Regions from separate parts of the Streptomyces sp. NPDC031426 genome, predicted to be linked through region 2. Evidence: riboswitches for the same ligand, from Rfam matches in the RefSeq annotation. Region 2 holds a riboswitch; the other holds the start of a gene.

Region 1 (5,150 bases), on a different contig from region 2:
GGGCGAGCAGGAGGGGGTTGGTGGTGCGGGTGGCGGCGGTACCGAGACTCAGCGCCCAGAGCCACCAGGCACCGGGGTGGACAGCGGCGCGGGCCGTGTCGATATGCGGCTCTGCCGCGTGGGTACGACCGGCCCCCACCGGGCCGCAGTCAGACGGAGTCATCGCGTCGCCGTCGGAACCGCCACATCGCCGCGCCTCCCAGGAGGACGACCGCCCCCACGCCGATCGGCAACCCCAGGGACGGCCCGCTGTCCGAACTGCCGGTCGTCGCCGGGGCCCTCTTGCCCGTGGCCGCCGCCGAAACCTGCTCCCCGCACCCCTTCTTCGGGTACCCCGCGATCGCGCACAGCAGGGCGTTGGTGTCGTAGCGCAGGGGCGGGGCGACGGCCGCCAGGGCGTCCGCGGTCGTCGCGTCGGCCGGGACCCGCGCGCACGCCGTGCGGCGGGCAGGCGGCAGCTCGCCGGACGACGCGTCGGCGGGGGTGCCGAAGTCGAGAACGAGAGCCACCCGCTTCGTACCGGACTTTGCGGGTGTGCCCGAACAGATCGTGCCGAAGTCCGCCGCCCCGCGCGGTCGGCTCGCGTCCGCCGAGTCCGCGCTCACCGCGAACCGGAAGCCCTCCACGGCACCGTCGTCGGGACGGGCGGTCGAGGGGCCCTGCGTGGCATACGTCCAGCGCCCGCCGGACCGCTCCCAGAAGGACCAGTAGCGGTATCCGGTGGCGTGCGCCTGACCCGCCCCGGCCAGCAGGACCAGCGCGGCGCACAGCAGGCTCGCGGCGCGGCGGACGGCCCTCACGGCTGCCGCTTCTTCCGGCCGCTGAGCAGGAAGCCGATGCCGATGCCCGCGACGAGGCAGACGCCGACGAACCACCAGACACCGAAGCCCGAGCCGCTGTCGGACTTCTCCGACTTCTCGGCCTTCTTGGTCTCGTGCGCGGCGGAGTCCATGGCCGGGGCCGGGCCCAGCTCGTTGAGGGACCGGACGAGGCTGGTGCCGCCGAAGTCACCGGGCTGCGCGCCGACCGCGTGCGCGGCGAGGATCAGCTGGGCGTACGCCGCCGGACCGCTCTGCACCGCCCACTGCCCGGCGTTCTTCTCCAGCCAGCCGTACGCCTTCTTGGCCTGCTCGGTCCGGCCGTCCGCGGCGAGGGCGACGACCGTGTCCACCGTGTTGCCGAAGTCCGGCTGGTCCTTGGCGCCGGGGAGGGCGGACTGCAGGTGCCCGGTCTTGCCGACGGCCGCGGCCAGATAGGCACCGGCGTTGTCGGCGACCTGCGCCGGACGGGCGGCCTTGGCGCACGCGTCCTGCGCGGGCGCCTTGGCGGCCGTCGCCACGAACCCCTTGCCGAGGGCGCCGAGCACCCCGGCCGCCGTGGCGTCCGCGTTGGCGGCCAGCTTGCCCTTCTTGTCCGGCTGGAAGGCGAGGGCGCCGCCGCCGTCCTGGTCGCAGGGGAGGGACATGGCGGCGAGGAGGTCGTAGGGGGACTTGCCCGCCTTGCCGACGCTCGCCGGATCCGTACCCACCGCCGCGAGCGCGCCGATGACGACGGAGGTGGAGTTGGTGTCACTCTCCCCGCCCGGCGAGTAGCCCCAGCCGCCGTCCTTGTTCTGTACGGACTTCAGCCAGGCCACCGCCTTGGCGACGGCATCGTCGTGCCCGCCGACCGCCTTCAGGGCCTGGACGGCGGCGGCCGTGTTGTTGGTGTCCACCATGACCTTGGCGTCGCAGGCCTTGGCGGGGGCGCCGCGGAACGCCGGGAAGGCGCCGTTCGCGCACTGCTGGCCGGTGAGCCAGTCCACGGCCTTCGCCGCCGGCCGGTAGCCGAGGGTCCGCTGGGCGATGAGCGTCAGCGACTGGCGCCACACGCCGTCGTAGGTCGGGTCGGACTTTCCGTACAGCCCGGACGGGATCGCGACCTTCGGAGAGGGGGACGGGGACTGGCCGGCGGCCGTGGCGGGCGCGGCGGCGGCCAGCACGCCTATGGCGGCGAGAGCCGCGGCACTGCGGCGGACGTTCATGGTCGGCGACTGCCTCTCCTGCGGGGAGCCGGGCAGCGCACGGGAGACACCCCGGGCGGCTCGGCTCCGTAAACCTCGACGGTGCCGTGCGCGGCGGACCACCGACGCACGCGAGCCGGTCAACGTCCCGCCCGGGGCGTTCCGGCTCACCGTTCGATGACGAACGATTCACGGTTGCGGGTCAGCGCCGGAATTGCACCGGCTTCCCCCCGAACGGGTGTGATGACGACCCCGCCACTTTACCGGCCGCCCCGGGCGGGCTGAGGAGTGGCTGTGCACACGGGGATGCGGTGACCAGGGTCACGACCGTGACTGGGGCGGGAGCCGAAGTGGGCGCGCAGGGCCCGTCGGCCCTGGACCCGGCGCCCGTCTCCCGGCGGGACCAACGTGAGCCACCGGTCACACCGCCACGTAGGCCACCGGCTCGCTCCCCGCCACCGGCTCCGCCCGGCCCTGTTTCACCAGGCGGCGCAGATGGGACTCGGCCTCCGAGACGGCGATGTTCCGGGAGCCGTAACCGATCTCCGCCCAGGGGCGGTTCCACTCCATGCGCTCGGCCAGCTGCCAGGGCGTGAGCGGCTCGGCGAGCAGGGCGAGCAGGCCGGCCAGCCGCTCCTCGTGGTGCGCGAGCAACTCCCTTACCCGGCCTGGTGCGTCGGTGAAGGCGTGCTGGTGTGCGGGGAGGACCTCGGCGGGTGCGAGGCGGCCGACCCGCTCCAGGGAGTCGAGGTAGTCGCCGAGGGGGTCGGTGACGGTCGCGTCGTCGGGATCCTCGTACAGGCCGATGTGCGGGGTGATCCGGGGGAGGAGGTGGTCACCGCTGAACAGTCGCCCATGACCCGGAAGTCGGTGGTCGGGATGCTGCTCCTCCAAGTGCAGGCAGACGTGGCCCGGTGTGTGGCCGGGGGTCCAGATCGCGCGCAGTCTGCGGCCGGGCAGGTCGAGGAGTTCGCCGGGGACGATCTCCCGGTCCGGGAGGGCGGGGGAGAGGCCGGGCAGGGTGCGGGGGCTGCGCGGAGCTCGCAGCGGCGCCAGGTGTTCCTCGGGCGCGCCGGCCGCCGCGAGCTTGGCATTCATGTAGCTGAACCAGTGCTCGGGCCGGGCCTCCCGGGTGCGCCGTACGACCGCGGCGTCGGCGGCGTGCATCGCCACCCAGGCACCGGAGGCCTCGCGCACCCTGGCCGACAGGCCGTGGTGGTCCGGGTGGTGGTGCGTGATGACGACGCCGTACACCTCCGCCACCGCCGTACCGCACGCGGCCAGTCCCGCCACGAGCGTGTCCCAGGACGCCGGATCGTCCCACCCGGTGTCGACCAGCACCGGGCCGCGGTCGGTGGCCACGACGTAGACCAGCGTGTGACCGAGGGGGTTGTCCGGGATGGGCACCGCCACGGACCGTACGCCCCCGCCGTGCTCGAACGTCGTCACCATCGGCCCTCCGCCCCTCACAACTGCCAACGGCAACTGATGGTACGTCAGGTAGCTCCAAGTGCCCCCGAGTGGCCCGCGGTTCACATGATCGCGTAACTGTGATTCATCTGCCGAGGTTCCGTGAACAGCTCGTGAACATAGTCACGTTGCCTTCGTTTCTCGCACCGCATTAGCGTCGCACTCGACCACTTATTTTTGCTTTACGTCTGTGTGCACGGGGGGCTGCAGATGTTATTTCGTCATGCCGTCACCCGGGCCTGGAAAGGAATTCGGGTGACTCCTCGTATGCGCAGGATGCTCCCCGTCGCGGGGGTTGCTGCCGTTCTGGCGCTGGCGGGCACGCCGATGCTCGCGTCCGCCGACCCGCAGCCGACAGGGGGAACTGCCGGGGCCACACCGCCGTCCGCGGTGGAGGGCTACGCCTATCCGAACGCGGATCAGATCCAGCGGGACCTGTAGGTGAGCTGCCCCGGAACAGGCTCACCTTCTACCTCGGAGGAAAAGATGTCACCGACGAAGTCTTTTCGGGATCCAAATACCTAGGGGGTTCTTGAAATGCCTTCTGCCCGATGGGAACGCAGGTTTCGGGTATGGCACTACTCGGTAAGCTATCAGCGGCTGCTCCTGCGCAGCCTCACCGAGTACTCCCCGACTCGAGTGGATGTGCTCTTCTCGAACGTCAACTTCATGCACGTTCCTACGGATTTCGACCGGTTCGAGGTGCACGAGGACGATCAGTTCGCCATGCCGGGGGTGGAGATCGAGAGCCCGCGAGGAAAATGGTTCATCGTCAACGGCGGGGTTGGCCATGTCCATGCGACCCACTGTCAATGGCACGAAGATGAGGGGAACTCCATGACGCCCTCCCGCTTTGGACCGTTCGGGCCGACGGACTGAACTCCATGAAGGACATGTAGGGCTCCTGTGCCGCTGTGCGAAAGGATCGGAACCTCGCTCATCGGTACAAGGAGCCTTCGTGCTGCCGCCGGGCTCAGTGCGGGAATGCCCGCGGTGGCCGCTGCCTGGGCAGTTCCTCGCGGAAGGCGGCGATGGCGGAGCTGATCTGGCGCATCAGAACCGTGTCCTCCAGCCGGCCGAGGTAGAGGTTCGCGCGCGCCAGGACCGGCAGGTCGACACAGAAGTACAGAGCCATCAGCGGGTTGACGAACAGTTCGCTGCCGCGGGTGCGCTCGGTGAACCTCACGTCACCGAACTCCCCCCGCACCGCGGCGGCGACGGACCCGTGCACGATGCTCGGATGACTCGCGTGACAGCGCTGGGCATCGGCCACCGCGTCGAGGTAGGCGGCCCCCTCAGGGCTTTCGCGGGGCAGCGAAAACGCACCCAGATAGCCTCCGGCGCGGTCCAGGCGAGCCAGGTTCTCCAGCACCAGAGAGTGGTTGACACCGTGATAGGCGTCCACACCGAAGCCCACGCAGGTCACCAGTCGCTGCGGGACCTCGTCCAGCCCGGCGACGGCCGCGAGGCTGGCCATGTCCTCCTCCGGAGTGCCGAGCCCGTGCTCGTCCCCGCGCATCAGGATGTCGGTCCCGCCGTCCACCAGCACGATCGCATCCACCCCGCCCACATGCTCCAGCAGTGCCCGGTAGGCGGCGCGCAACGGCTGGACACCCGTGCGGGGGAAGGCGTAGACGGTGTCGGGCAGTTCCCGCGAGTGGAGCCAGCGGGCGAGGGA
Region 2 (5,150 bases):
GGCGAGGAGCGCCGGGGTGCGGGGGGTTCGGCACCTCCCCCACTGCCTTGAGGGCGGACGCCCAGCACCTGCGTGGTGGCTGAGCGCCGCGGCGGACACCAGGGACGAGAAAGCGCCGGAGCGAAGGGCTGGGCAGCACGGGGTCACCTCCGTTGGCCGTACCCCTTCAAACGTTCCCCGACCTCCGCCAGTTGTGCCTCCGTCAGCAGGGACGGGGTCAGGCCCGGTACCGAGGACGCCGTCAGCCACAGGCGGCACATCCACTCCAGTTGGGCGGTGCGGTCGTAGGCCTGGTCGAGGGTGGTGCCGTAGGTGATCGTGCCGTGGTTCTGCAGGAGGCAGCCGGAGCGGTCGGTCAGGGCGCGGAGCATGTTGTCGGCGAGTTCGTCGGTGCCGTAGGTGGCGTAGGGGGCGACCCGGACGGGGCCGCCCAGGGCTGCCGCCATGTAGTGGACGAGCGGGAGCTCCGGCACGAGCGTGGAGAGCGCCGTCGCGTGCACGGCGTGGGTGTGGACGATCGCGCGGGCGTCGGTGGTGCGGTAGACGGCGAGGTGCATGGGCAGCTCGCTGGTCGGCACCAGCGTGCCGAGCACCTGGCGTCCGGTGAGGTCGACGCCGGTGATGTCGTCCGGGGTGAGCCGGTCGTACGGCACGCCCGACGGGGTGACCAGGACGAGGTCGCCCACGCGCGCCGAGACGTTCCCGGAGGTGCCGACCACCAGCCCGTCGGCCACCGTCCGCCGTGCCGTCGCGACCAGTTCCGTCCAGATCCGTTGCTGTTCCGCGTCCCGCCGCTGTTCAGCCATGCCGCGATCCTGCCAGCCGGGCCCGCGGAGAGGGGCACGGACGGTCGCCTCCGGCCGGAAGCGCATGCCCCCGATCGGGCGAAAGTCCTGGTGAATCGCCGCGGGGAGGCGCTGATTCGGCGATCAGCGGACCTTCAATGGTCCCCCTTGCCCACCGGAGGTTCTCTCGTCCGCCGACCCGGGGAGACACATGGCCAGCAAACGCACCCTTCTCCGTCACAGCGCCGGTGCCCTCGCGGCGACCATGGCGGCGCTCGCCCTCACGGGCACCGCGTCCGCGGCTGCCGGACCTTCGGCACCGGCCGCCTCGGGCCTGCCCCAGGGACACGACGTCTCGTCCCACCAGAAGCCCGTCGACTGGGCGACCGCCCGGTCGACGGGCGCGCGGTTCGTCTACGTCAAGGCGACCGAGTCCACGGACTACCGCAACCCGTACTTCTCCCAGCAGTACGAGGGCGCGCACGAGGCGGGCCTGTACCGGGGCGCGTACCACTTCGCCCGGCCGGACAGGTCCTCCGGCGCCCGGCAGGCCGCGTACTTCGTGCGGAACGGCGGGGCCTGGGTGGCGGACGGCCGGACCCTGCCGCCCGCGCTGGACATCGAGGACAACCCGTACAACAGGAAGGACGAGTGCTACGGACTGGACGGGACGCAGATGGTCCGCTGGATCCAGTCCTTCAGCGACGAGATCGAGCTGGAGACCGGCCGCCGCCCGGTGATCTACACGACGACCGAGTGGTGGCGGCTCTGCACCGGCAACAGCCACGCCTTCGCCGGGAGCCACGCCCTGTGGATCGCCCGGCACGGCACCTCGCGGCCGGGGCCGCTGCCGGGTGGTTGGCAGCACTGGATGTTCTGGCAGTTCGACGCGGACGGCCGGCTGCCGGGTGACCAGAATCTCTTCAACGGGTCCACGAGCCGACTGCGGACCTTCGCCCGGGGCTGGTAGTCAAGGGGCGCCTGGGCCGCCGGAGCCGAGCGGAACCTCGAACCACCTCTTCAGACACCCTGGCGCCCGCCGCAGTTCACCTTCTGTTCACTCAGGTTGCCTACGGTCGTCCAGCCAATGACCTCGAACGATTGCCTGGGTAAATGGAAAGCTTCTCGCTGATCCTCGCGATAGTGGTAGTAACCGCTCTCGCGTTCGATTTCACGAACGGTTTCCACGACACCGCCAACGCGATGGCGACCGCCATCTCGACAGGCGCCCTGAAGCCCAAGATCGCGGTGGCCATGTCCGCCGCCCTCAATCTGGTGGGCGCCTTCCTCTCCGTGGAGGTCGCCAACACGATCTCCAAGGGTCTCGTCGACGAGACCGGCATCCGTCCCGAGGTCATCTTCGCCGCCCTGGTCGGCGCGATCCTCTGGAACCTGCTGACCTGGCTGGTGGGCCTGCCCTCCAGCTCCTCGCACGCCCTGATGGGCGGTCTGATCGGCGCCACCGTCGCCTCGGCCGGCTTCGGCGCGGTGCACGGTGACGTCCTGGTCACCAAGGTGCTGCTCCCCGCGGTCGCCGCCCCGATCGTGGCGGGCGTCGCCTCGATGCTGGCCACCCGGTTCTCCTACGGCATCGGCGGCAAGACCGAGGGCGAGGCCACCCGCAAGGGCTACCGCGCCGGCCAGATCGCCTCCGCCGGCCTGGTCTCCCTCGCCCACGGCACCAACGACGCCCAGAAGACGATGGGCATCATCACCCTGGCGCTGATCGCGGGCGGCGCCATCGCCCCGGGCTCGAACCCTCCCACCTGGGTCATCCTCTCCGCGGGCCTGGCCATCGCGCTCGGCACCTACATCGGCGGCTGGCGGATCATCCGCACCATGGGCAAGGGCCTGACCGACCTGGAGCCGCGCCAGGGCTTCGCGGCCCAGACCAGCGCCGCGACCGCCATCCTGGCCTCCTCGCACCTGGGCTTCTCCCTCTCCACCACGCATGTCGTCTCCGGCTCGGTGATGGGCGCGGGCCTCGGCCGCAAGGGCGGGGTGGTCCGGTGGTCCACCGCGACCCGCATGGTCGTCGCCTGGGTGCTCACCCTCCCGGCCGCCGCGCTGGTCGGCGCGGGCGCCGAGTCCGTCACGGACCTGGGTGACTGGGGCACCGCAGTCGTCGCCGTCTTCCTGGTCGCCGCGAGCGTCACGATCTGGAAGATCTCCCGCCGCGAGGTCGTCGACCACACCAACGTCGTCGACGTGCCCGAGGAGCCGGCCGGCGTGGTGACCGCCGCCATCGCCGCGGTGACCCCGCCCCCGGCGGGCACGATCACCGAGGACCTGACGGCCACGATCCTCTCCCCGGCCGCCGCTGAGGCCGCGCCCGAGGCCGCCCCGCCGGCCGCCACCGTCTGACCCCGGCCACACTGGTAACCAAGGAAGCAACCCCATGAAGATCGACTGGTCGGCCCTCGGCTCCGTCTTCGGCGTCAGCCTCGTGTTCACGGTGGGCCTGGTGGCCCTGTTCACCCTCGGCGTCAACGGTCTGGCCCGGCGCGAGAAGGCCGCGGCCCAGGGCAACTCCGCCGCCCTCGCCGTCACCGGCGCCTACCTCTGCTTCGCCGCCTGTGCCGCGGCGGTGTCGTACGGCATCTACCTCATCGTCTCCAAGTCCTGACCGAGCGGCACGAACCGGGCAGTCCGAAGGCTCCTCTCCGTCCCTGACGGAGAGGAGCCTTCGCCATGCCCAGGGGTCACGGGCGCCCCACGATGTGGGGATCGGCACACTCTCCCCGCGCAGGTCAACGGCAAGTTGACGGCCGTTCGGAGCGCGTGGTGGACTGCCCAGGCCATGTACGGCGGCAGGAGAGGAAGCCGGTGCGAATCCGGCGCGGTCCCGCCACTGTCACCGGGGAAGAACCCCCGGGAGCCAGGAACTCTCACCGCCGAATCTCGTCGAACCAGGGCGCGGACACCCTGAGTGAGGACACAGATCGCCATGCCCGGCTGCCGAAGGACCAGTACCAGGCCCGCTCCTGTACCCACGGCCGGCTGAGCCGATGGGTGCCGATCGCACTTACGCGTACGGCGCCGCCGCCGGCCTTCTCGGTGACCTGCTCCTCGGCGATCCGCGCCGCGGACATCCGGTCGCCGCGTTCGGGCGTGCGGCCGCTGCCGTGGACCGCGCGTTGTGGCACGACCACCGCGGCTGGGGCGCCGTGCACACCGTCGTGTGCGCCGGTGGCGCCGTCGCACTCGGCACGCTGGCCGCACGCGCCGTACGCCCCTCCCCTGCCGCCTCCGTCGCACTGACCGCCTCCGCCACCTGGGCGGTCGTGGGCGGTACTTCGCTCGCCCGGGAGGCCCGCACGATCGGGCGCGCCCTGGAGTCCGGGGACGTCGAGGCGGCGCGGGCGCGGCTGCCGCATCTGTGCGGCCGGGACCCGCAGGCGCTGGACGCCGACGGGATCGCCCGGGCCGTGGTCGAGTCGGTCGCCGAGAACACCTCCGACGCCGTCGTGGGCGCCCTGGTGTGGGGCGCCCTTGCCGGGGTGCCCGGGCTGCTGGGCTTCCGGGCCGTCAACACCCTGGACGCGATGGTCGGTCACAGGTCCCCCCGCTACCGGCGCTACGGCTGGGCCTCCGCCCGGCTCGACGACCTGGCCGGCTGGCCGGGGGCCCGGCTGACCGCCGTACTCGCCGCCGCGGCCGGACCCGACCCGCGCGGTGCCCTGCGCGCCTGGAAGGCCGACGCCCACCGGCATCCGAGCCCCAACGCCGGGCCCGTGGAGGCATCGTTCGCGGGCGCTCTCGGCGTCCGGCTGGGCGGAACGCTCTCCTACGGCGGCCGGGTCGAGCACCGGCCCGTGCTGAACGGGGACACCGGCCGGGCCGTCCGGGGCACCGACATCGACCGGGCCGTACGGCTCTCCCGCCGCGTCGGCCTGCTCGCGCTCGGCGGCACGGTCGCCGCGCGCTCCCTCGCCAAGAACGTCAAGGGTCTGAAGGGACGTGGGAAGTGAACGGGGGACTCCTCGTCGCCGGCACCACCTCCGACGCCGGAAAGAGCGTCGTGACGGCCGGGATCTGCCGGTGGCTGGTGCGACAGGGCGTGAAGGTCGCGCCGTTCAAGGCGCAGAACATGTCGCTCAACTCCTTCGTCACCCGCGAGGGCGCGGAGATCGGGCGGGCCCAGGCCATGCAGGCCCAGGCGTGCCGGATCGAGCCGACCGCGCTGATGAACCCGGTGCTGCTCAAGCCGGGCGGCGAGCAGAGCAGCCAGGTGGTGCTGCTGGGCAGGCCGGTGGGCGAGTTGAGCGCACGCGGTTATCACGGCGGGCGGCAGCAGAGGCTCCTCGGCACGGTGCTGGACTGCCTGGCCGAGTTGCGGGGCACGTATGACGCGGTGATCTGTGA

What was found. A riboswitch is a leader RNA that binds a small molecule or an ion and turns the genes downstream of it on or off. The one in region 2 is predicted to bind cobalamin.
Region 1: linked by a shared signal. The riboswitch ahead of ACZ5NH_RS09255 (prenyltransferase/squalene oxidase repeat-containing protein) and the one ahead of ACZ5NH_RS21365 (cobalamin biosynthesis protein) in region 2 are both predicted to bind cobalamin.

The regions. Positions count from the first base shown of each region.
Region 1 is NZ_JBVIJE010000004.1:223,707-228,856, reverse strand. It holds gene ACZ5NH_RS09265 (energy-coupling factor transporter transmembrane component T) at 1-163, opposite strand, end outside; gene ACZ5NH_RS09260 (SCO2322 family protein) at 150-800, opposite strand; gene ACZ5NH_RS09255 (prenyltransferase/squalene oxidase repeat-containing protein) at 797-2,023, opposite strand; cobalamin riboswitch at 2,142-2,292, opposite strand; gene ACZ5NH_RS09250 (MBL fold metallo-hydrolase) at 2,423-3,454, opposite strand; gene ACZ5NH_RS09245 (hypothetical protein) at 3,728-3,913, shown strand; gene ACZ5NH_RS09240 (hypothetical protein) at 4,010-4,351, shown strand; gene ACZ5NH_RS09235 (DUF1152 domain-containing protein) at 4,446-5,150, opposite strand, start outside.
Region 2 is NZ_JBVIJE010000009.1:319,917-325,066, reverse strand. It holds gene ACZ5NH_RS21385 (class II aldolase/adducin family protein) at 144-806, opposite strand; gene ACZ5NH_RS21380 (lysozyme) at 997-1,755, shown strand; gene ACZ5NH_RS21375 (inorganic phosphate transporter) at 1,899-3,149, shown strand; gene ACZ5NH_RS21370 (hypothetical protein) at 3,184-3,411, shown strand; cobalamin riboswitch at 3,553-3,693, shown strand; gene ACZ5NH_RS21365 (cobalamin biosynthesis protein) at 3,794-4,756, shown strand; gene ACZ5NH_RS21360 (cobyric acid synthase) at 4,753-5,150, shown strand, end outside.